3 regions of the Ureibacillus thermosphaericus genome follow, and region 3 is predicted to be linked to each of the others. Evidence: predicted binding sites of a transcription regulator. Region 3 holds the regulator's gene; each other region holds the start of a gene.
What was found. The regulator CtsR, encoded in region 3, represses protease genes until heat stress. The targets are predictions, from matches to a motif close to ATGGTCAATAAAGGTCAAACA.
Positions count from the first base shown of each region.

Region 1: the regulator CtsR is predicted to act here: its motif matches at 6,386-6,406, upstream of UtA1_RS06975 (ATP-dependent Clp protease ATP-binding subunit).
Region 2: the regulator CtsR is predicted to act here: its motif matches at 2,440-2,460, upstream of clpP (ATP-dependent Clp endopeptidase proteolytic subunit ClpP).

Region 1 is NZ_AP018335.1:1,455,371-1,462,646, forward strand. Features, by position in the region: gene UtA1_RS06940 (ABC transporter permease) at 1-63, shown strand, start outside; gene UtA1_RS06945 (oligopeptide ABC transporter substrate-binding protein) at 133-1,881, shown strand; gene UtA1_RS06950 (DegV family protein) at 1,984-2,835, opposite strand; gene UtA1_RS06955 (Cof-type HAD-IIB family hydrolase) at 2,930-3,739, opposite strand; gene UtA1_RS06960 (alpha/beta fold hydrolase) at 3,858-4,619, shown strand; gene UtA1_RS06965 (metal-sulfur cluster assembly factor) at 4,696-5,010, shown strand; gene UtA1_RS06970 (Crp/Fnr family transcriptional regulator) at 5,534-6,241, opposite strand; gene UtA1_RS06975 (ATP-dependent Clp protease ATP-binding subunit) at 6,421-7,276, shown strand, end outside.
Region 2 is NZ_AP018335.1:3,100,071-3,107,346, forward strand. Features, by position in the region: gene UtA1_RS14970 (methyl-accepting chemotaxis protein) at 1-385, opposite strand, end outside; gene UtA1_RS14975 (ATP-grasp domain-containing protein) at 389-1,540, opposite strand; tRNA gene UtA1_RS14980 (tRNA-Arg) at 2,142-2,213, opposite strand; gene clpP (ATP-dependent Clp endopeptidase proteolytic subunit ClpP) at 2,555-3,145, shown strand; gene UtA1_RS14990 (HPr family phosphocarrier protein) at 3,499-3,756, opposite strand; gene whiA (DNA-binding protein WhiA) at 3,849-4,796, opposite strand; gene UtA1_RS15000 (gluconeogenesis factor YvcK family protein) at 4,830-5,789, opposite strand; gene rapZ (RNase adapter RapZ) at 5,804-6,676, opposite strand; gene UtA1_RS15010 (NUDIX hydrolase) at 6,669-7,160, opposite strand.
Region 3 is NZ_AP018335.1:706,256-713,531, reverse strand. Features, by position in the region: gene UtA1_RS03370 (hypothetical protein) at 1-257, opposite strand, end outside; gene UtA1_RS03365 (ATP-dependent Clp protease ATP-binding subunit) at 387-2,825, opposite strand; gene UtA1_RS03360 (protein arginine kinase) at 2,815-3,915, opposite strand; gene UtA1_RS03355 (UvrB/UvrC motif-containing protein) at 3,912-4,466, opposite strand; gene UtA1_RS03350 (CtsR family transcriptional regulator) at 4,481-4,945, opposite strand; gene UtA1_RS03345 (DUF4870 domain-containing protein) at 5,158-5,463, opposite strand; gene UtA1_RS03340 (hypothetical protein) at 5,703-5,930, opposite strand; partial or broken gene UtA1_RS18020 (protoglobin domain-containing protein) at 6,082-6,585, shown strand; gene UtA1_RS18015 (methyl-accepting chemotaxis protein) at 6,607-7,276, shown strand, end outside.

The sequences.
Region 1 (7,276 bases), 750 kb from region 3:
GCCATCAATTATATCGGCCAAGCTTTAAGGAAATCGGTGGATGTGAAGCAGCGATTGGGATAATGGATGATGTCAATGAATTGTTTTATTTATTGATAAATATTAACTAAAACAGCACCAAGGGAGGACATCATGAGAAAAATATTATTACTCTGCATCACGATTATCATCATAACAGCACTAATGAATTCGAATGTTTATTCAAAAAATATCACATTGCCGACTTCCGTTACAAATGAAGGAACACCAATCAAAGGAGGTATTTTAAAAGTAGGGATTGTGAAAGATGAACCTTTCCAAGGAGTGTTTTTGGCTGAACTTTATGAAAACCGCTACGATGCTGCCATTATGAGCTATGCATCAAATGCCATTTTTGAAATGGATGGCGATTTTTTAATCAATGATGAGGGCATTGCATCCATGATAGTGGATCAGGAAGAGAATAAAGTGACCATTACTATTCGTGAAGGTGTCCGGTGGTCCGATGGTGAGCCACTCAAAATAGAAGATTTGATTTTGCCTTACGAAATTATTGCCCATCCTGATTATACGGGCGTCCGATATGATACGGAATTCAAGAATATTATCGGGGTGGAAGAATACCACGAAGGAAAAGCGAAAACCATCTCCGGCATCCGGAAAATCGATGAGCGCACATTGGAAATCCGATTCAAAAAGTTGTCGCCTGCGATATTTTCCGGCGGGGACGGTTTATGGACCTATGCGGCACCCAGCCATCAGCTGAAAGGCATTCCTGTGAAGAAGTTAATTGAAAGCGACGCCGTTCGAAAAAATCCTGTGACACTCGGGCCATTCAAGTTTCATAAAATTGTTCCTGGGGAATCTGTGCAATTTGTGAAAAATCCATACTATTGGAAAGGCGAACCGAAATTGGACGGTGTCTTTGTGGAGGTTGTTCCATCCAGCTCAGTATCTGTTGCGATTGGGGCTGGAAAGTATGATATTGTGTCAGGATTCACTGCAACAAAATGGCCGGAAATCCAGAAGTTTAACAACATTGATATTTTAGGGAGGCCAGAATTATATTATTCCTATTTAGGATTTAAGTTGGGAAAATGGGACCCGAAAAAGAGAGAAGTGGTGACTGATTTAAATTCCACACCTGTAGGAGATCAGGCTTTAAGGCAAGCGATGGGGTATGCGTTGGATGTGGAAGCGGTTTGCGAAGTGCTCTTTTTCAATTTTCGTCAACGGGCGAATTCATTGATTCCTCCAGCGTTTAAAACCTACCATGATGCTATGCTGAAAGGATATACGTATAATCCCGAAAAGGCAAAAAAGATTTTAGACAAGGCAGGTTACATCGATATTGACGGGGATGGCTTCCGGGAAGACACAAAGGGAAATAAGCTGGAAATCAAGTTTGCGACAATGGCAGGAGATACCATTCAAGATGAAATTGCTGCTTACTACTTACAAAATTGGCGGGATGTTGGATTAAATGTCACTTTAACGACAGGAAGACCGATTGAAGTGAATGCTTTTTACGATAAAGTGGAGGCAGATGATCCAGAAATCCATGTCTTTATGGCTGCATGGGGAACGGGGACAAATCCTTCGCCAGCCGGCTTGTATGGAAAATCCGATGCCTTTAACTTTAGCCGTTTTACGTCTGACTTTTTAGAGGAGACGATTCAAAAAATCGATTCTCCAGAAGCATTTGATCAATCATATCGTGCAGAACAGTTTCGGATTTGGCAGCAATATATGGAAGAACAAGCTCCAGTCATCCCACTCCAATTTAGCTATGAGATTGTTCCTGTGAATAAGCGGGTCAAACATTATAGCATCGATTTTGACAATCCGACTGAATTACATGAAATCGAGTTGTTGGCGAAGGAGCCAATCAAGAGTAAGTGAAGAGTATGATGAATTTCACAAAACGTGACAATATAAATAGTGTATATTTTGCCAATAAAAAAAGCACCTTCGTCTAATTTGAAGGTGCTTTGTTATTTGACCTTAATAATCTTTGTCTGTAAAGAAGATAGCAAGTGTACCTGGACCAGAATGGGAACCTATTACAGCACCAACCATCGTTATATCAAAACCTTTTGGATGCAGCTTCTCTTCAATAATCTGTTGGACTTCCTTGACAGCCTCCAAATCATCTCCATGAGAAATTCCTACAATTTTATTAGAAAAATCACCGCCGCGTTCAGCCATAATTTCTACCATTCGTGCGAGTGCTTTCTTTCTGCCGCGAACTTTTTCTATAGGGATGAGTTTGCCATCATCCACATGTAAAATAGGTTTAATGCTCAAAAGACCTCCGAAAAATGCACTTGATTTCGAAATTCGGCCCCCCGCAGCTAAGTAATCGAGATTTTCTACGGTAAAAATATGCTGCATATGTTTTGCATAATTCTCTACTTCTTTAATAAGTTCATCAAAAGGAACTCCAGCATCTCTTAATTCCACTGCTTTTTTTACAACAAGCCCTTGTCCAAGGGATGCACATTTTGTATCAATCACTTTTAATTTGAAATCTGGATATTTTTCGCTTAATTGCATTGCAATCATTACTGCGGTATTATGCGTGCCGGAAAGTTGGGAAGAAAAACTTATATATATTGCTTCTTCGCCTTTTTTTGCGTATTCCTCAAAAGTATTTAAAAAGACTTCTGGTGATACTTGAGAGGTTTTTGGAGTAGCTCCTTTTCTCATTTCCTCGTATAGTTCTTTAGGGTCGATGCCAATGACATCTTCATATTCTTTGTTATTCAGGTGAACACGCAGCGGGAATAATGTGACATCATGTTCTTCATAGAATTCTTTAGGTAAATCACTACCGCTATCCGTAAATAGTTTCATCTTTTCCTCTCCTTTCCATCCTTTAAAAAATCATAATACCCTTCTTCAAAATTAGTAAGAAGGGTGTTGATTTTCCGTGGAAAACAACAATGTGTTATTTTAATTTTAATCTTTCAATTAAGAAGTTCGCAATGCCATCTTCGTTATTCGTTCCTGTTACTTCATTGGCGATGTTTTTTAATTCACTGATGCCATTTCCCATTGCAACCCCAATGCCGGCGTAATCAATCATTTCTAAATCATTATCTTCGTCACCAAAGGCAATGATTCGTTCCCGTGGAATATTTAAATCTTTCGCGATAAGGGAAACACCGACTGCTTTATTTAACCCTTTACGAACTACTTCAACAATGTTAAAAGGTGCTCCCCAACGGCGATGTTCAATCAGCTCAGCATGCACTTCTTGTAAGTGTTGTCGAATTAAAGGTACATTTTTTTCATTAGCATGAATCAATAAGCTCGTTGGGTCTTCACTTAAGTTTCCACGTAAATTTCCAATCTTTACTTTTGGGTCACCCATTTTGAAAATATCCATCATCGTTGCATCTTCCACATGAATATAAACATCATCAATCACTTCAGCAATTAAGTTTTCGTATTGATATTTATCTACTGAGTCAATGACATCATGTACAACTTTCATATCAATTGGGGAATGGATTGCTTGCCAAGATGGGTTTTTCGGATGGTGTATATAAGCTCCGTTGAAATTGACAATCGGAGTAGTTAATCCCAATTCTTCATAATAAATATTGCTTGCACGGAATGGTCTTCCTGTGGCAATCATAATTTGATGTCCAGCTTCTTTTGCTTTCATTAATATTTGTTTTGTTTTTGGAGAAATCACATGATTGTCCGTTAATAAAGTACCATCCAAGTCTAATACAATTAAATGTTGTTTCATAGAAAGTCCCCTTTCTGTTCTTTCGATTTTATCGTGACATTACGTGTACGTCAAAATTTTGTCTCTATTGATATTTTTTGTTAACATAACAAGAGATAGCCTTTGAGGAGTGAATGTAATGATAATAAATGATGAATTATGGGAAGATATTCCGCTCATCCATTGTTATACCGAAGAAATGAATGAGTATTCACCTATTGTTATTTTTTTACATGGATTTTTAAGTGCGAAAGAGCACAATTTACATTATGCTTATCAATTAGTGAAAAAAGGGATTCGTGTCATTTTGCCTGATGCTCTATTTCATGGTGGAAGAAGTGAGCAAATATCGGAAGAAAAAATGAACTTAAAGTTTTGGAGCATCGTAGTGAATTCTATACAAGACGTTGGCAAGATATACAATGAAATACAGTCTCGATTCCAACCAACGAAAATAGGTATTGCGGGTACAAGTATGGGTGGAATTGTTACATGCGGCTGTTTAAAGAAATATAATTGGATTGATGCGGCTGGGGTATGTATGGGTGCTCCAGGATATATTGCATTTGCAGATTACCAATTGAAAGAATTTGAAAAGTTAGGAGCAAAACTTCCTTTTAGTGATGAACAAATCGAACAGATACATAATATGCTTTCTGAATATGATATAACAAAAACACCAGAACAATTAAACAACCGTCCTGTGATTTTCTGGCATGGCAAAAAAGATAAAACAGTACCAATTGAGAATGCTCTACATTTTTATGAATCAATACGTCCATACTATCAGCAACAAGAGAATTTGCAATTTATAGTGGATGAAAATCAAGGACATAAAGTGAATCGCAGCGGTGTATTAGCTGTGACTGATTTCCTCGCGAAGCATTTAACAGGAAATTAAATTTTTGTAATTTTGTCGATTGTATAGTATGATGATTGAGAATGGTTATCATTTTGGACGAAAGGAGCAATGAGAGATGGCAATGGATGCGGATATGAAAGAAAGTATTCTTGGCGCTTTGGAAAACGTCATTGACCCTGAGTTAGGTATAGATATTGTCAACTTAGGTTTAGTATATGATGTGGATATGGATGATGAAGGAGTATGTAAAATTACAATGACATTAACTTCTCTAGGATGTCCACTTGGTCCTGTCATTGTTGATCAAATCAAAACGGTATTAAGCGAATTGCCTGAAGTAAAAGATGTAGATGTCAATATTGTTTGGAATCCACCGTGGAATAAAGATATGATGTCCCGTTACGCAAAAATGGCTCTAGGAATACGCTAATACAACTGGGGCAATCATAATAATTTAATATATGCATTTCTTTATATAATTTGGATAAACTAATAATCAAAAGATGAGTACGAATTAGGCATTTCCGACACCTTATGAAATGAAAAAGAGCGAATTGGAAAAACAATGGGTTTTCTAATTCGCTCTTTTTTTGGATTGGTTAATACTTAGTAGGAAGGATTAAAATTGTGCGGATATGATTAAAACTTGTGTAGATAATCCTGTGTGTATGAGGAAACATTTTGTGCGGATAAAGTGTTTTACTTGTGTATAGATTCAATCTTGTGTGGATAGTGTATCAACTTGAGAGGACGAGGAATTACTTTGTACGGATAAAGTGTTTACTTGTGTGTATAGGTTTTAGCCTCGTGCGGATAGCGTATCAACTAGTGTAGATAAGGATTCAGCTTGTGCAAATAGTGTATCAACTTGTGCGGAAAAGATATTAACTTGTCTGGATATTATCCAAATATATAAAAAAAGGACTGTCTATTTCACAGTCCCTCTAATTTGATTAATCAATGCGGCAAACGGATAGCGGACAGTTTTCGCAACATATTTCTTTCTTCAAATACTCTAAATTGTGAATGGTAATGATGCTTTTATCAAATGAAATAACTCCTTGTTTTTTTAGATCATTCAGCATACGATTCACCATTTCTCGACTTGTGGAGCAAAGATTGGCAAGATCCGAATTCGTTAAATTGAAATCAATGTAAAGATCGTTGTTTTCATTCAATTTGCCGTAAGTATTGGCAAGTCGAATGAGGGTTGAGTAAAGAGCTCCTTTTTTACCGTGCATCACTAAATCCCGTAAAATACTTTGGGTTTTCAGATGTTCATTTTGTAGCCATTTAATATATTCAATCATTAATGTCGGTTGCTCAGTTAAAAGCATTTCTAATGAATCTTTTTTCATGGACAAAAGTTCAGTATTCATCATTGCTTTAGCAGTCATTGTATGATTGATAGGAGGACCAAAAACAGAACATTCACCGATCATGGAGTTAGGACCGCAAATTCTTAGAGTCAATTCTTTACCGCTTTCTGTTTCTTTGCTTAATTGTACGGCTCCTTTTTGAATAAGATAAAGTTCTTCTGCATTTTCACCTTCCTGGAAGATTTGATTTCCTTTATCTATTTTCAATAACAGACCATGTTCTGCAAATAGCGAATTAAAATTCATAGGAACCATATCGACTAAGACCATGCTATTCATCACATCCTTAATAATGATGTTAATTTGTCGGTTCCATTCAACGACACACATTTAAACCTATATATATAATACCACATTAATCTACTTTTTTTTGAATAATTTTGGAGATATTTTTTGCATTTCCATAATCGTAATCTTATAATCAAGTTAGTCAAAGAAGGTCAAACGTAAGAGGTGATTGGATGCAATTACAACAGGAAGATAATCGAAGTGCATTAGAAAAATTTGGTCGCAATTTAAATGAAGAAGTAAAAAAAGGGAAAATTGATCCTGTTATTGGTCGCGACGAGGAAATTCGAAATGTGATTCGTATTTTATCCAGAAAAACGAAAAACAATCCAGTGTTAATTGGAGAACCTGGCGTTGGGAAAACCGCAATCGTTGAAGGGCTGGCTCAACGAATTGTTCGTAAAGATGTGCCAGAAGGATTGAAAGATTGCATTCTTTGGGAATTGGATATGAGTTCATTGATTGCTGGAGCTAGTTTCCGTGGTCAATTCGAGGAACGTTTAAAAAGCGTATTAAAAGAAATTCGAGAATCAGATGGGCGCATTATTTTATTTATTGATGAGATTCATACGATTGTTGGTGCAGGTAGAGCAGAAGGTTCAATGGATGCTGGGAATATTTTGAAGCCAATGCTTGCTCGTGGTGAACTTCATTGTATCGGGGCGACTACGTTAGATGAATATCGTAAATATATTGAAAAAGATCCAGCTTTAGAACGAAGATTTCAACAAGTGATGGTGAGAGAACCTTCTGTTGAAGATACGATTTCGATATTGAGGGGCTTAAAAGAACGTTTTGAATTGCATCATGGAGTAAGAATTCATGACCGTGCGATAATAGCTGCTTCTCAGCTTGCCAATCGCTATATTACAGATCGCTTTTTACCGGACAAAGCCATTGATTTAATTGATGAAGCTTGCGCAATGATTCGTACGGAAATCGATTCCATGCCCCAAGAATTGGATGATGTGACTCGCCGCGTGATGCAACTGGAAATAGAAGAGCAGGCGTTAATGAAAGAAAAGGACG
Region 2 (7,276 bases), 1.1 Mb from region 3:
CCGTAAACGGAGACTCAACCATAAAATCGTCACTGTCATTTAAAGCGACAATGACATCCTTTCCATTTTTTCTGGACAATACATATACATATTCGATTCCCTTTTTCCCTTCAAAAAATGAATCTAATTTCCGCTTCAGCTGCATCCCGTATTTTTCCGGGGATTCCATCGTATTCTTGATTAAATCCGGATCAATCGACAGTGCCAATAATTGCCCATTTTCTTTTAACAGTTCATCAAATTGTGGAATCACATGTTCTTGAATAATGTAATCTGATACATATTTAACAAACCCGAAAAGAATCATTGAAAATATAAGAAACGGAAATAAGAAACTAACAATTAATTGGGTTTTTATCGATTTTTTCAGAGTTATTTCTCTCATTCCTTATCTCTCCCTCGAATGTTCCATTTCCTTTAATGCAATAAATGGCCGTATATCCATTTGCAGTAATTGATAAAGTTCTTCCATTGTTTCGTTTTTGAAGAACACAACAGCAAACGTTCTATCATTTGTTGCTTGTATTTCTCGATATTCCAAAATTTGGTTAAACTGTTCTTTGAATGATTGATGATCAATGTGCTTTATAAGATTTTGTGAAATGTCCATAGGGATTTCCGCGCAGAAGAAACCGTAAATACCTTGGTCCATCTGGCGAAGCACTTCTTCCCAGTTAGGGCTAGTTCCTTCAAAATAATGCTTATACACATTACAGCCATAAGCATAAAATCCGAGATCTGTCGTTCCCGCCCCAGCAAATCTGAGCGGATTCATTTCAATTGGAATAATGCCATGATTATTTTTTCTCACTTCAAAGTGAATTGGAAAATTTTTCAACGGAACAACTTCTCTAAACTTATGCATAAAAGCCAATATGTCATCGTAGATTTCATGAATTACTTGTTTTGATGTATAGTAGATTCGATCTGACGTATCATATTCGTCTTTAAACAAATGTTTAAAAATATTTAAAATCACAGGATTACCATTATGATCGTAATAACAGTCAACAGCATATTCTTCTCCAAATACCCATTGCTCGATTAAAATGCTCTCTCCGTTAATCACTTCATTGTCGTACATGTTTTTTATAACAAGTAAATCTACACTTAACTTATGTATTGCATCCTGCCATTCATCTGCACTTTTTACTTTATACACTCCAACGCTTGAATATCCTTTGCTTGGCTTAATTACAACGGGAAAAGGGATTTCCTCCACCGGAATGTTAAAAAGCTCATCCAGGTTTACTACCTTATAAAAATAATCAGGGTACATTTTAGAAAGGATTTGACGGAACATCCCTTTATCTTTTAATTGTTTTGACCAACGATTTTGAACACTATTAGGAGCATAAGATTCAAGCAATGCTAAGCAGCTTTCAGAGTTTGTCAATATCTTTTGGTGTTCGTTAATGATAGAAAAAAAATCTCCATCTGGCATTTCCGAACTGTTACCTTGTTTAATAACAGGTACATTAAGTTCTTGCAACGATTTGACCAGAATTGGAGAAATAATTTGATCATTTATGAGAATCATTTTGAATCCCCTTTCTTAAAGCAGAGTTTCTGTTTCTTTCCATAAAGTTAAAATGTTTCAAATGCAAAAATAAGATAAACTAGACAGATGGCTCTTTTACCTCTCGTTCTGCATACATTAATATGGCATCTAATCAATCCAATTGCTGAACAAAATAAAACGAATTGAGACTTACTTCCTATGACGGAAAAGTTGCGATGAATGGGCCATTTTTCTTATCGTCAAAATAATAAGAAGTTTTAACTTTTTAGGTAAATTTATTATTCATTGTTAAATAAATGAGCTTATTAAGTTTCACAGCATAATTTTTTACTATAAAATACTCCGACTCTTATTGCTAAGTAATAGTAAGTAGCAAATTATGTACCAAAATTCATCAATGAAATCAGTAAAAATTACTCAACTGGAACGCATTGAGGACGGAATCATTACTTGTGATCATATAAAGTGATAATCAAGGGGGGAGGTGGATACAAAATAGAAGGAATTAAAGCACCTAAACGTTGATGGGGTTAAGAAATTGGTAATTCTATCGGATATTTTCAGATATCCAAAAAATAAAAAAGACTGCAAACGCAGTCATATCATCGGATGTTTGTAGCGCCCTCGGAGGGAATCGAACCCCCAGTGCAAGAACCGGAATCTTGAGTGTTATCCATTACACCACGAGGGCACATATCAAATAAAAGGTCTTCCCAAAATTTGCATATTTTATTACTATTTTTCATATAATAATAAATATGCATTGTGTTGTAAATAATCTGTTTCGTCTATGAATATTAACGACTTTATCATTATACACAGGTCTTCATAACAATTCAACCATTTAGCAAGAAGAAAGTTATTCTATTATAGATGATTTGGGATTTGTGTATATTCAATAAATTGCCCTTACTTTATATTTGACCATTCTTGACTAATATGTGTATGATAAACATACAAGCTGAAACAATTTCCGTTTCGGTACGTAGAAATATAAAGAAAATCAATTATTGGTTTAAGGAGGACGTAATAATGAATTTAGTTCCTACAGTTATTGAGCAAACAAGTCGTGGTGAGCGTGCTTACGATATTTATTCTCGCCTATTAAAAGACCGAATTATATTACTTGGAAGCCCAATTGATGATAATGTAGCAAACTCTATTGTAGCACAATTGTTATTCTTAGCTGCAGAAGATCCAGAAAAAGATATTTCGTTATACATTAACTCACCAGGTGGTTCAATTACTGCAGGTATGGCAATCTACGATACAATGCAATATATTAAACCAGATGTACAAACAATTTGTATCGGTATGGCAGCTTCCATGGGTGCTTTCCTCCTATCTGCAGGTGCAAAAGGAAAACGTTATGCATTGCCTAACGCAGAAGTGATGATTCACCAACCACTTGGCGGTGCTCAAGGGCAAGCTACTGAAATTGAAATTGCAGCTAAGCGCATTCTATTCTTACGTGATAAATTAAATAGACTATTGGCTGATCATACTGGTCAACCAATTGAAAAAATTGCGCAAGATACAGACCGTGATAACTTCATGACAGCTGAACAAGCTAAAGAATACGGTTTAATTGACCACATTATTTCTTCAAGTGAGGAAAAATAATCACGAAAATAAAAATTATCACCCAATAATTATTGGGTGATAATTTTTTATTTTGTCGATTTTCTTTCGCTGGATTCCAAGGCCAAACTCGAGGCCCTCGCCCTTTTTCAACCCTAGGTTTTGTCACTAATAAATTGCGACAAAACATATGCGACAAGTTTACTTGCCGTCTTTACTCAAATCGACATATCAAATATTCATCATAATTTATACTAATATATCGTTTCGTTCAAAAAACCCTATTCTTTGTTATATTCCCCACTTGAAAATTTGTTTGAATAATTAAAAATAAAAAAACTCACAATTCTCGAAATAATTCGAAAAATTGCGAGCGTTTTCAATTTTTTCATAAATCAAACTTCTTTTTGGATGAAGGAAGATAATCCTTCAATTGCCTCATTTTCATCATTACCCTCAGCGATTAATTTTACTGTTGTACCTCTTGCAATGGCTAAGCTCATGATTCCCATTATAGATTTTGCATTTACTTTTTTATCATCTTTTTGCAGAAAAATATCTGCCTTATAACGATTCGCCTCTTGAACAAACAACGCCGCTTGTCGAGCTTGCAAGCCGGTCTTCAGTTTAACCTCCACTGTGGTTTCAACCATTTTCATTTTCACACCCTTTCTAAAACCGTTCATCTCATTTTATATCTATCTTAACGAAATTATTTAAAAAGAACAATGTGAATTCAATTTTATTATTTTATTACATTTTCGCCACGGCGCAGCTTTTCGGCAATTTCATCAATCTTTCTTAAACGATGATTGATTCCTGACTTGCTGACTGTTCCCGTCGACACCATTTCTCCTAATTCTTTTAACGTGACATCTTGATGTTCGATGCGTAGCCTAGCGACTTCTCGCAATTTTTCTGGCAAATTATCGATACCAATTGTTTGATCAATAAATTTTATGTTTTCTACTTGCCTTAATGCTGCACCAATGGTTTTATTTAAGTTTGCTGTTTCGCAATTCACGATTCGATTTACGCTATTACGCATATCTCGTAAAATACGAACATCTTCAAACTTTAACATCGCTTGAAATGCGCCAGTTAAGCCAAGAAAATCTGAAATTTTTTCCGCTTCTTTTAAATAAGTAATGTGCCCTTTTTTACGATCAATGGTTTTCGCATTTAATTGAAATTCATTCATCAAATTGGCTAACGCTTCACTATGCTCTTTATACATTGAATAAATTTCTAAATGATACGATGACGTCTCTGGATTATTAACAGAACCACCAGCTAAAAAAGCCCCTCTTAAGTAGGCTCTTTTTTGCTCATCTGTTTTCAATAACGATTGGGAAATAGAATGATTTAATTGAAACTCTCCTTGTAAAATATCAAGGTCTTTTAATATTTCTTGCGCACCTTCACGAATTCGACAAATGTAAACATTATTTTTCTTTAATCTCATTTTTTTGCGAACCAGCAATTCTACATTATACGGATAAAGCTTTTTAATAATCGTATAAATTCTTCTAGCTATTGCAGCGTTTTCTGTTTGCACATCTAAACTAAGTTGTTTATTTGAAAAAGAGAGCGTCCCATTCATGCGGATCATTGCAGAGACTTCTGCTTTTAAACATTGATCGCTCTCTTCAATTTGAGTCAATTCTTTTTTCGTTTCTGAAGCAAATGACATCGAAGCCCCCCTCTCTTATGTAAATCGTTCATACTAATTTTTTATTTTTAATGAGTAATCGAGTAACCATTCTGCAATCGCTTCACCTTCATGTCGCACAACGCCGTTTTTAATTGTAGCGATATCTTTTTTAATTATTTCTAATCCGAGCTTTTCTAATTCTTCCACATCAACTTTAACAGGTTCAGCGTTTTGTTCTTTATAATTTGCTTTGATGAGGGATGGCAAATCATTGCTGTTCACTAAAATGGCATCTAAGAACGGTTTCCCGACATGCTCATATATTGCTTTGACATGATCAGCCGCTTTATATTGATTCGTTTCCCCTTGTTGCGTCATTAAATTGCAAATGTAAATTTTTCTAGCCTTCGATTGTACAACAGTTTCACCGATTTCTTTCACTATCAAATTCGGTATGATGCTTGTATAAAGACTACCAGGACCGATTAGTATCAAATCTGCATTTTTGATTGCACTTATTGCTTCTGGAAGGGGCTTTACATCTTCTGGCACTAAAAAAACGCGCTTTATGCGTTTGTTGGATAAAGGAATTTTCGATTCACCCTTTATGATTTCTCCGTCCCATAATTCTGCATGTAAATTCACTTGTCTATTTGCGGATGGAATAACTTTTCCGTGAACTTTCAACACTTTACTCATCTCGGCAATGGCACTGGAAAAATCGCCAATGATGTCAGTCAATGCGGTAATCATTAAATTCCCTAATGAATGACCCCCAAGATCTTTTGAATTGGAAAAGCGATATTGAAACATCTGTTCCACTAAAGGCTCCGTATCAGATAAAGCGGCAATGACATTCCGAATGTCTCCAGGAGGCGGAATATCATAATCATCCCGAAGTCTTCCGGAAGAACCGCCATCATCCGTTACCGTGACAATGGCAGTAATATGAAATGGATAGAGTTTTAACCCGCGTAATACTGTTGATAAACCGGTCCCTCCTCCAATGACAACGATATTGATTTTTTCCATTAAAACAATCCTCTCTAAGATCGAATATCACGGTGTGTTATTTCAGTTTGATATTTTTCACTTAAATATTTTCCAAAATATTCAGTTAATGTTACAGAGCGATGTTGACCGCCTGTACATCCAAAGGCAATCACCAATTGCGATTTTCCTTCTTTAACATATTGAGGAATAATAAAATCAAATAAGTTTTCTAATTTTTGAATTAATAGTTGTGTTTCCTTTGTGCTATAAACGTAATCATAGACTTCTTTATCCAACCCTGTTTTATTGCGCAATTCCTCAACATAATAAGGGTTTTTTAAGAATCTTACATCGAATACTAAGTCCGCATCAATAGGAATTCCATTTTTATAGCCAAAAGACATCACATTGATTGAAAACTTTGGACTCGTTGATACGGCGAATTCCTCTCCAATTCGCTCACGAAGCTCTCGTGGTTTCATATTGGAGGTATTGTAAATATAATGAGCCCTGCCTTTTAGCTCTGATAGCATTGCTCTTTCTTTTTTTATTCCATCTAGAGGTAATCCTCCATGTGCTAACGGATGTTGGCGTCTCGTTTCTTTATATCGACGAACGAGCGTTTCATCATCTGCGTCTAAAAATAAAACTCGCATCTTTACATTTTTCTCTTTTTCTAAAATATCAAGTGCATCAATGAGAGAGTTGAAAAATTCTCCCCCTCGCATATCCATTACTGCTGCAACTTTTGAAATTCTTTTTTTCGACTGTTTCATCAATCTTAAAAAAGTTGTTAACAATTCTGGAGGTAAATTATCTATACAGTAATACCCTAGATCTTCAAAACTTTGAACAGCTACTGTTTTGCCTGCACCGGACATGCCAGTAATGATGACTAATTCATGTTCGTGATCGATTTCACCCATTTTTTTCATCCCCTTCGATTAGCTCCATCGAAGTTTGATATTTCGCCTCGATTAATTCATAATCTTTTGTATATACACACGTACCGTATTGAATCCCTTGTTTTAGCGCTGCAAATAATAAATTTTTTCGATCCCCTTCCGCCATTGGGAGGTGGTAAAGATCTTCAATTAGACGCCACTCTAAAATTCCCTCTCGATTTTCTTTATTTGGAATTCCTTCAACACCAGTCGCTACAAATGTAAATAGCATCCATTCATCAATTACTTCATCATTTTCTTTAATAACAATTGTATTGACACCTTTTAAATGGGCATTTTTAGGAGTAACATTCGTCTCCTCTCGAAATTCCCTTACTGCTGCTTCAACAATGGATTCACCGCTTTCCATTTTCCCGCCTGGTGCGACATACCAACCTCTTCTCGGTTTTTTAAGAAGCAGAACTTGTCCATCTTGTATTGCTAATAAATTTGCAATTCTTTGCATAAACGACACCTCGAATCTTTGTTACTCCTACTACTGTTATTATACCGCGACTCTTTTCGTTCGGTACAAAAAATGCTATGGAAACAATCTATTATTTTAATTTATGATTGGAAGGC
Region 3 (7,276 bases):
AAGAACTTGTTTGTGTAGTTACACTCTACGAAAGAAAAGCTACTTGCTCGTGCGTATGAATCCTTCACTTGTGCAGATATCCCCTCTGCTTGTGCATTTAACCACCAAACTTGTGCACATACTACCTCCACTCGTGCACATAACATCCAAACTTGTGCAAATACCACCTCTACTCGTGCACATAACATCCAAACTTGTGCAAATACCACCTCTACTCGTGCACATAACATCCAAACTCGTGCAAATACTACCTCCACTCGTGCACATAACATCCAAACTTGTGCGGATGCTCCTTAAATGGAGATGTACCTGTTAATATAAAAAAAATAAGCTGTACCAAAAAGACAGCATACAGTGTCTTTTGGTACAGCTCGACTAATCAAAAATTATACACTTTCAACAACATCTTTTTGTTTTACGACAAATTCGCCATCCACATAGTCAAATACAACTGTACTGTTCGTTGAAACTGTGCCTTTTAATAACTCTTCTGATAAACGGTCTTCCACATTTTTCTGTAAAGCTCTTCGAATTGGTCGTGCACCGTATTGTGGATCGTACCCTTCTTCAGCAATTTTCTCTAAAGCTGCATCTGTTAGTTCTAGTTCAATGTTTTGTTCTTTTAAGCGTTTGATTAAAGATTTTGCCATCAATAATACAATTTGTTTCAATTCTTCTTTATCCAACGGCTGGAATACGATTGTTTCATCAATACGGTTTAAGAACTCTGGGCGGAATGCTTTTTTCAATTCTTCAAGCATCGTGCTCTTCATGTCTTTATATTTATTATCTCTTCCACCCACACCGAATCCTACATTCTTTTGATACTTTAATGCTTCTGCACCAATATTGGATGTCATAATGACAACCGTATTGCGGAAATCTACTGTGCGGCCTTTTGAATCTGTTAAACGACCGTCGTCAAGCACTTGTAATAAGATATTGAATACGTCTGGATGCGCTTTTTCAATTTCATCTAAAAGTACCACTGAATATGGTTTGCGGCGGACTTTTTCCGTTAATTGCCCACCTTCTTCAAATCCTACATATCCAGGAGGTGAACCCACTAGGCGAGAAGTAGAGTGTTTCTCCATATATTCGGACATATCGATACGAATCATTGCATCTTCATCGCCAAACATTACTTCTGCTAAAGCTCTAGCAAGTTCCGTTTTACCAACCCCAGTTGGTCCTAAGAAAATAAATGAACCAATCGGGCGTTTCGGATCCTTCAATCCTGCGCGAGCACGGCGGATAGCTCTAGAAATCGCCTCAACCGCTTCATGTTGTCCGACAACGCGCTTATGCAATTCTTCTTCTAAGTTCAACAGTTTTTCAGACTCTTCTTGAGCCAGTTTATTCACTGGTATTCCAGTCCACATGGATACCACTTCTGCGATATCTTCTACTGTTACTTTTGATTCTTCTTTACCTTGCTTTTCTTTCCATAATTTTTTCGTTTGTTCTAGTTCTTCTTTAATTTTTTGCTCTGTGTCACGTAGTGCTGCTGCTTTTTCAAATTCTTGACTTGAAACTGCTGCATTTTTCTCATTGCGCACATGTTCTAATTTTTCTTCAAGCGCTTTTAAATTTGGTGGCACTGTAAATGAGCGCAAACGCACTTTAGATCCGGCTTCATCAATCAAGTCAATGGCTTTATCTGGCAGGAAGCGGTCTGAAATGTAACGGTCAGATAATTTTGCCGCAGCTTCAATTGCTTCGTCGGTAATCTTTACTCGGTGATGCGCCTCGTAACGATCGCGAAGACCTTGAATAATTTGAATTGTTTCTTCCACAGTTGGTTCATCGACTTGAATCGGTTGGAATCTACGTTCTAAAGCTGCATCTTTTTCAATGTATTTACGATATTCATCTAGCGTAGTTGCACCGATACATTGTAATTCACCGCGAGCTAATGCCGGTTTTAAAATGTTCGAAGCGTCAATCGCACCTTCTGCACCACCAGCACCAATCAATGTATGAAGTTCATCAATGAATAAAATGACGTTACCCGCTTGGCGAATTTCATCCATTACTTTTTTCAGACGATCTTCAAATTCACCACGATATTTTGTACCTGCTACAACAGTACCCATATCAAGCGTCATTACACGCTTATCGCGCAATGTTTCCGGTACTTCATTATTAACGATTTGTTGAGCAAGTCCCTCAGCAATCGCTGTTTTACCTACACCAGGTTCACCAATTAATACCGGGTTATTTTTCGTGCGGCGAGATAACACTTCGATAACTCGTGTAATTTCTTTGCTACGTCCAATTACAGGGTCAAGGGAACCTTCACGGGCAATTGCAGTTAAATCTCGAGCCAGGCTATCAAGTGTTGGAGTGCTTACTGTTTGAGTTGGATTGGAATTTTGAGAAACATCGTTGTTACCGAGAAGCAATAAAACTTGTTGACGCGCTTTATTTAAGCTTACCCCAGCGTTCGCAAGCACTCGAGCTGCAACACCCTCACCTTCACGAATTAATGCAAGTAAAATGTGTTCTGTTCCGATGTAAGCATGACCCAGTTTTCGAGATTCATCTACGGATAGTTCAATAACTTTCTTAGCTCTTGGTGTATAGTGAACGATTGGTCCAACATCCTTCGTACCTTTTCCAACTAGTTCCTCGATACCTCGTTCAATCATCTCTGGGCTTACATCAATCGCTTCTAAAGCTTTTGCAGCAATGCCTCCACCTTCGCGAATTAGCCCGAGCAAGATATGTTCAGTTCCGATGGATTCATGCTTCCAACGAATGGCTTCTTCTTGCGCCAACTGTAACACTTTTTGAGCTCGTTGAGTAAAACGATTAAACATCATGTTTTTCCTCTCCTTTTTCCTTTAATTTCGAATTTCCATCGTTTAATTTTTCTCGTATTAATTTTGCTCGGAATACATCTCGCTCTCCTGGTTCCAAAGTTGTGCCTGCGTATTGTTGTACGAATCCTGGTTGAATCAGTATTGTGCATTCATTTAATACATGTTTTGAAACATTTTTAATTATGCCTAAATCTATGCCTAAGCGAACATTAGATAAACATGTTGCTGCTTCTTCACTTGTCATAATCCGCGCATGTTTCAAAGTACCAAAGGCACGGTGAATACGGTCCTCCAAAGCAACTTGGGATTGTTTTAATAGAGTTTGTCTTGCGTTTCGTTCTTGTTCAATGATTTGCATCACGACAGTTTGTAAATCATCAATTATTTCATCTTCTGCTTTACCGAGGGTTACTTGATTTGAAATTTGATACATGTTCCCTAGATTTTCACTGCCCTCACCGTAAATACCTCTCACGACCATGCCAAAACGAGCTAGCATTTGTGTTAATACTTTCATTTGCTTCATCATCGAAAGTCCTGGTAAATGCATCATCACAGATGCTCGTAAACCAGTTCCTACATTTGTAGGGCAACTCGTTAAATAGCCGAATTGGTTATTGAAGGCAATCGGTAAAAGTTTTTCAAGCTGACAATCTAATTTATTAGCCATTTCATAAGTTTCTATTAGTTGAAGTCCAGGGGATAAACATTGGATTCTTAAGTGGTCTTCTTCATTTACCATCACACTAATGGCTTCATCTTTTGAAATGATAACTGAAGCGAATTTTTCTCTATTGGCAAGCATCGGGCTAATGAGATGTTTTTCAACTAATACTTGACGTTGTAATACGGGCATTTCTTGAATTGTGAAATGAGAGAAATGGTGATTTCCGTTATTCAATTGGGAAAAAGCTTGCGTAACCATTTGATCAACCGTTTTCGCTTCTTCATCAGTAAATATTAATGGGAAACGGAAACCATCCAAGTTTCTCGCTAATCGAATCCGGGTGGAAATGACAATGTCATTTTCTTCACCGTCAACGCCCATCCAACTCGGTGCTTCCGCTTTTAAGAAATATTCAAGGTTCATGGTGTATCAACACCTCCCATCTCAAGCTTGCGTTCCAATGCTTTAATTTCATCTCTGAATTTCGCCGCATCTTCAAAACGTTCATCTTGTATAGCTAATTGCAGCTGTTCGCGTGCATGTTCAATTTGTTTTTTAATAATTCGGTTGTTATCCACTTTTTGTCCAGGCCTTTTTCCAGTATGTTTGGTTCCCGCTTGTATTTTTGCAAGTACTTGCGGAAGTTTTTCGCCAAAGGTTTCATAGCATTGTGGGCAACCCAATTTACCTTCATTTAAAAATTTACGAAAAGTAAATCCGCAAGCCGGACATGCATTTGTCTGGATGGATGGTTGAACAGCTCTTTCTTGTGTTTCATTTTTCCAAATAGGCATCCCAAACCAATTAGATAACAATTGATGGATTGGGATTTGTTCTTCTTTATGAAAGTCTAGGTTGAATGGATGAAATTGTGCTGCACATACTTCACAATAATGCTTCTCACTTTTATGGCCATTTATTATTTGTGTAACTGTAACGGTTGCTTTCCGTTGTTTACAGTGATCACAAATCATGACCCACCACCTCTTTATTTTTCATATTTTAAAGTTAGTAACATCGATGTTAAAATAGCGGCCCTCAATTCATCACGAGCTGGGAGTTGTAACTTTAACGTATTCCGGTCGATGGCAGCGAGCATTAACGTTGCCTCTCTGTAGGTTATAACGCCTTCGTCCAGCAGCCTATATATAATATCTTCAGCCATGTTTTGCGTGGCACCTTTTTCAATTTGTTTAATGATATTTTCAATCAGCTCAATTTTTGAACTTGGTTTCACACGAAAAATTCTTATATATCCACCGCCACCACGTTTGCTTTCAACAAGGTAGCCTCGTTCCACGGTGAATCGGGTATTAATAACGTAATTAATTTGCGAGGGGACGCATTGGAACATATCGGCTAATTCGCTGCGTTTAATTTCAATATGTCCTTTACCACCTAATTCGATAACTTGTTTTAAATACCCTTCAATTAAATCTGAAATATTTTTCATTATGATTACAACTTCACCTCGCTCTTTTTGACTTTGACTATCTTTGACTTTATTATATTTCCTTTTTTCCATATTTGCAACGATAAACCCTTGACCATTTTTATTGTAAAAAAATCGACAATACGTATGAAAGTACGCTTTGCCGATTTTTTATCAATATATTCATCTAAGCTGAAGAATACTCAGGAGTTTTACATTTACGAGAAATTATTTTATACCCAACGGCCAACAATTGGGTAATTCCAAGGTGTTTCTCGCAGCGCATTGAAAATACCGATAATTGGTACAACAAATGTCATAATTCCAAAGATAATTAAGAATGGAATACCGATTAAAAGAAAACTTAGTACGACAGAAATACCGATTAATACCCACATAACAAACTGGAAGAGCAATGCTTGAATCGATATTCGTTTAACACTTTCTTCACTGCTTATTAAGAAAAATAAAATTGGTACTAGAACTGGTGCAAAAAAAGCACTTGCGTGAATAATCACTTTAGCCCATTTTTCTTCCATATATTAGTTAACCCCCTTTAAGGTTATTGAAATTCTTGTTATATACATGTACGAATGATTTGATTAATAGTTTCAAAAACCTTGCGTGATTGATCATTGATTTTATTCTTTTGTCCGTTTCATATCTTTTCCACAATTTTCATTTTATAGTCAAAAAAATCTTTAGATACTACTAAATAATATGGTATTCTGTAAACAGAAAAACAGAAATGAAAAAAGCCCTCTCAAATTAGGAGGGCTTAATTACCATTCTTTTTATTATCTGTATGTTTAGAATCGATTTCATCAGGATGATCAGCAGGGAATAACCCGCGGGCAAAAAGACCTGAAAACAAGGTGGCACTAATGATAATTAAAATTTTATGATTTTTCGGTACCTCATCAAACATATTGTTTAACATTAATGTGGAAATAACTGCTACTGTCACCATGGACACAATAATATAAGCAAGCCTTCGCTGATTCATCTTAACAAACTTCCTTTACTAATTTAATAAAAAACAATACGAACTAATAAACTAATCGTATTTTACATTGTTTATAATAAAAATACAAATTCAGGAATTAAACTGTAATGGGTCAAACAATAAAAAAATTAAATTAGAATGGAGCATACATATGAGGTTTATACTTTATAACAAGGAAAACAAATCAAATTATAATCAATTTTTTGATGAAGAAAAACATATTCACGAAGTAGGAATAAACGTTTCTGCGAACCCTATTGTAGCCAAACAAATTGAAATGGTTCAGTTAACAAAAAAAGAATTAGCCATCCTTAAACAATTAAAACCACTTATTGAGAACTATATTCCAAAGATGGTTGATATTTTTTATGAAAACATTTCAATGAATAAACATTTAGTAGAATTAATTAATCAATACTCAACAATTGATCGATTGAAAATTACTTTAACAAAGCATTTACAAGATATTTTTGAAGGACAAATTGATAATCATTATTTAGAGAACCGAACTAGAATTGCCCTTGCTCATATCAAAATTGGATTATCATCTAAATGGTATATCGCTTCTTTCCAATCTTTAACAACAGCATTTACTCAGTTTATTAATAAGCTTGATATTTCTAAAGAAGAAGCAATTCTTGCCATCAATGCATTTTCTAAAATTATCAATTTAGAAATGCAACTTGTGATTGAAGCATACGAAATTGAGCAAGAACGATTACGTATGGAAAATGATCAAGTAAAACAATCATTATTAATCTCCATCCAAAACATTGCTGAAGATTTAAATGCCATGAATCAAGAAACGACAGCATCGATTCAAATGATTTCTGAACAATCACAAAATATCGCATCAGCCACATCACAAGGTTTAGATTTCGTTGCTGATACAGAGGAAAAATCTAACCAAGGGAAAGCACAATTAGCAAAACAGACAAACTTAATGAACACGATTTTAAACAGTGTAAATTTATTAGAAGAGTCCATGACAAACCTACGTTCTTCTTCTAAAAGCATTTCTGAAATTGTAAACTTAGTGACGAACATAGCGGATCAAACAAACTTACTTGCTTTAAATGCATCAATTGAAGCGGCTCGTGCGGGTGAACACGGAAAAGGATTTGCTGTCGTTGCAGAAGAAGTTCGAAAACTGGCTGAAGAAACGAAGAAAGCAGTACAAAATGTCTCTGGATTAATACAAGAAATGGAAGAAAACATTACGGATATGACGTCTAGTGTCAACAATGTAGATGAACAAGTACAATTAAGTGTACAAACTCAAGAGCACTTAGCAGAATCATTTGAACAAATTGCCCAAAAAGTTTCTGGGATACGCAATCAGTATG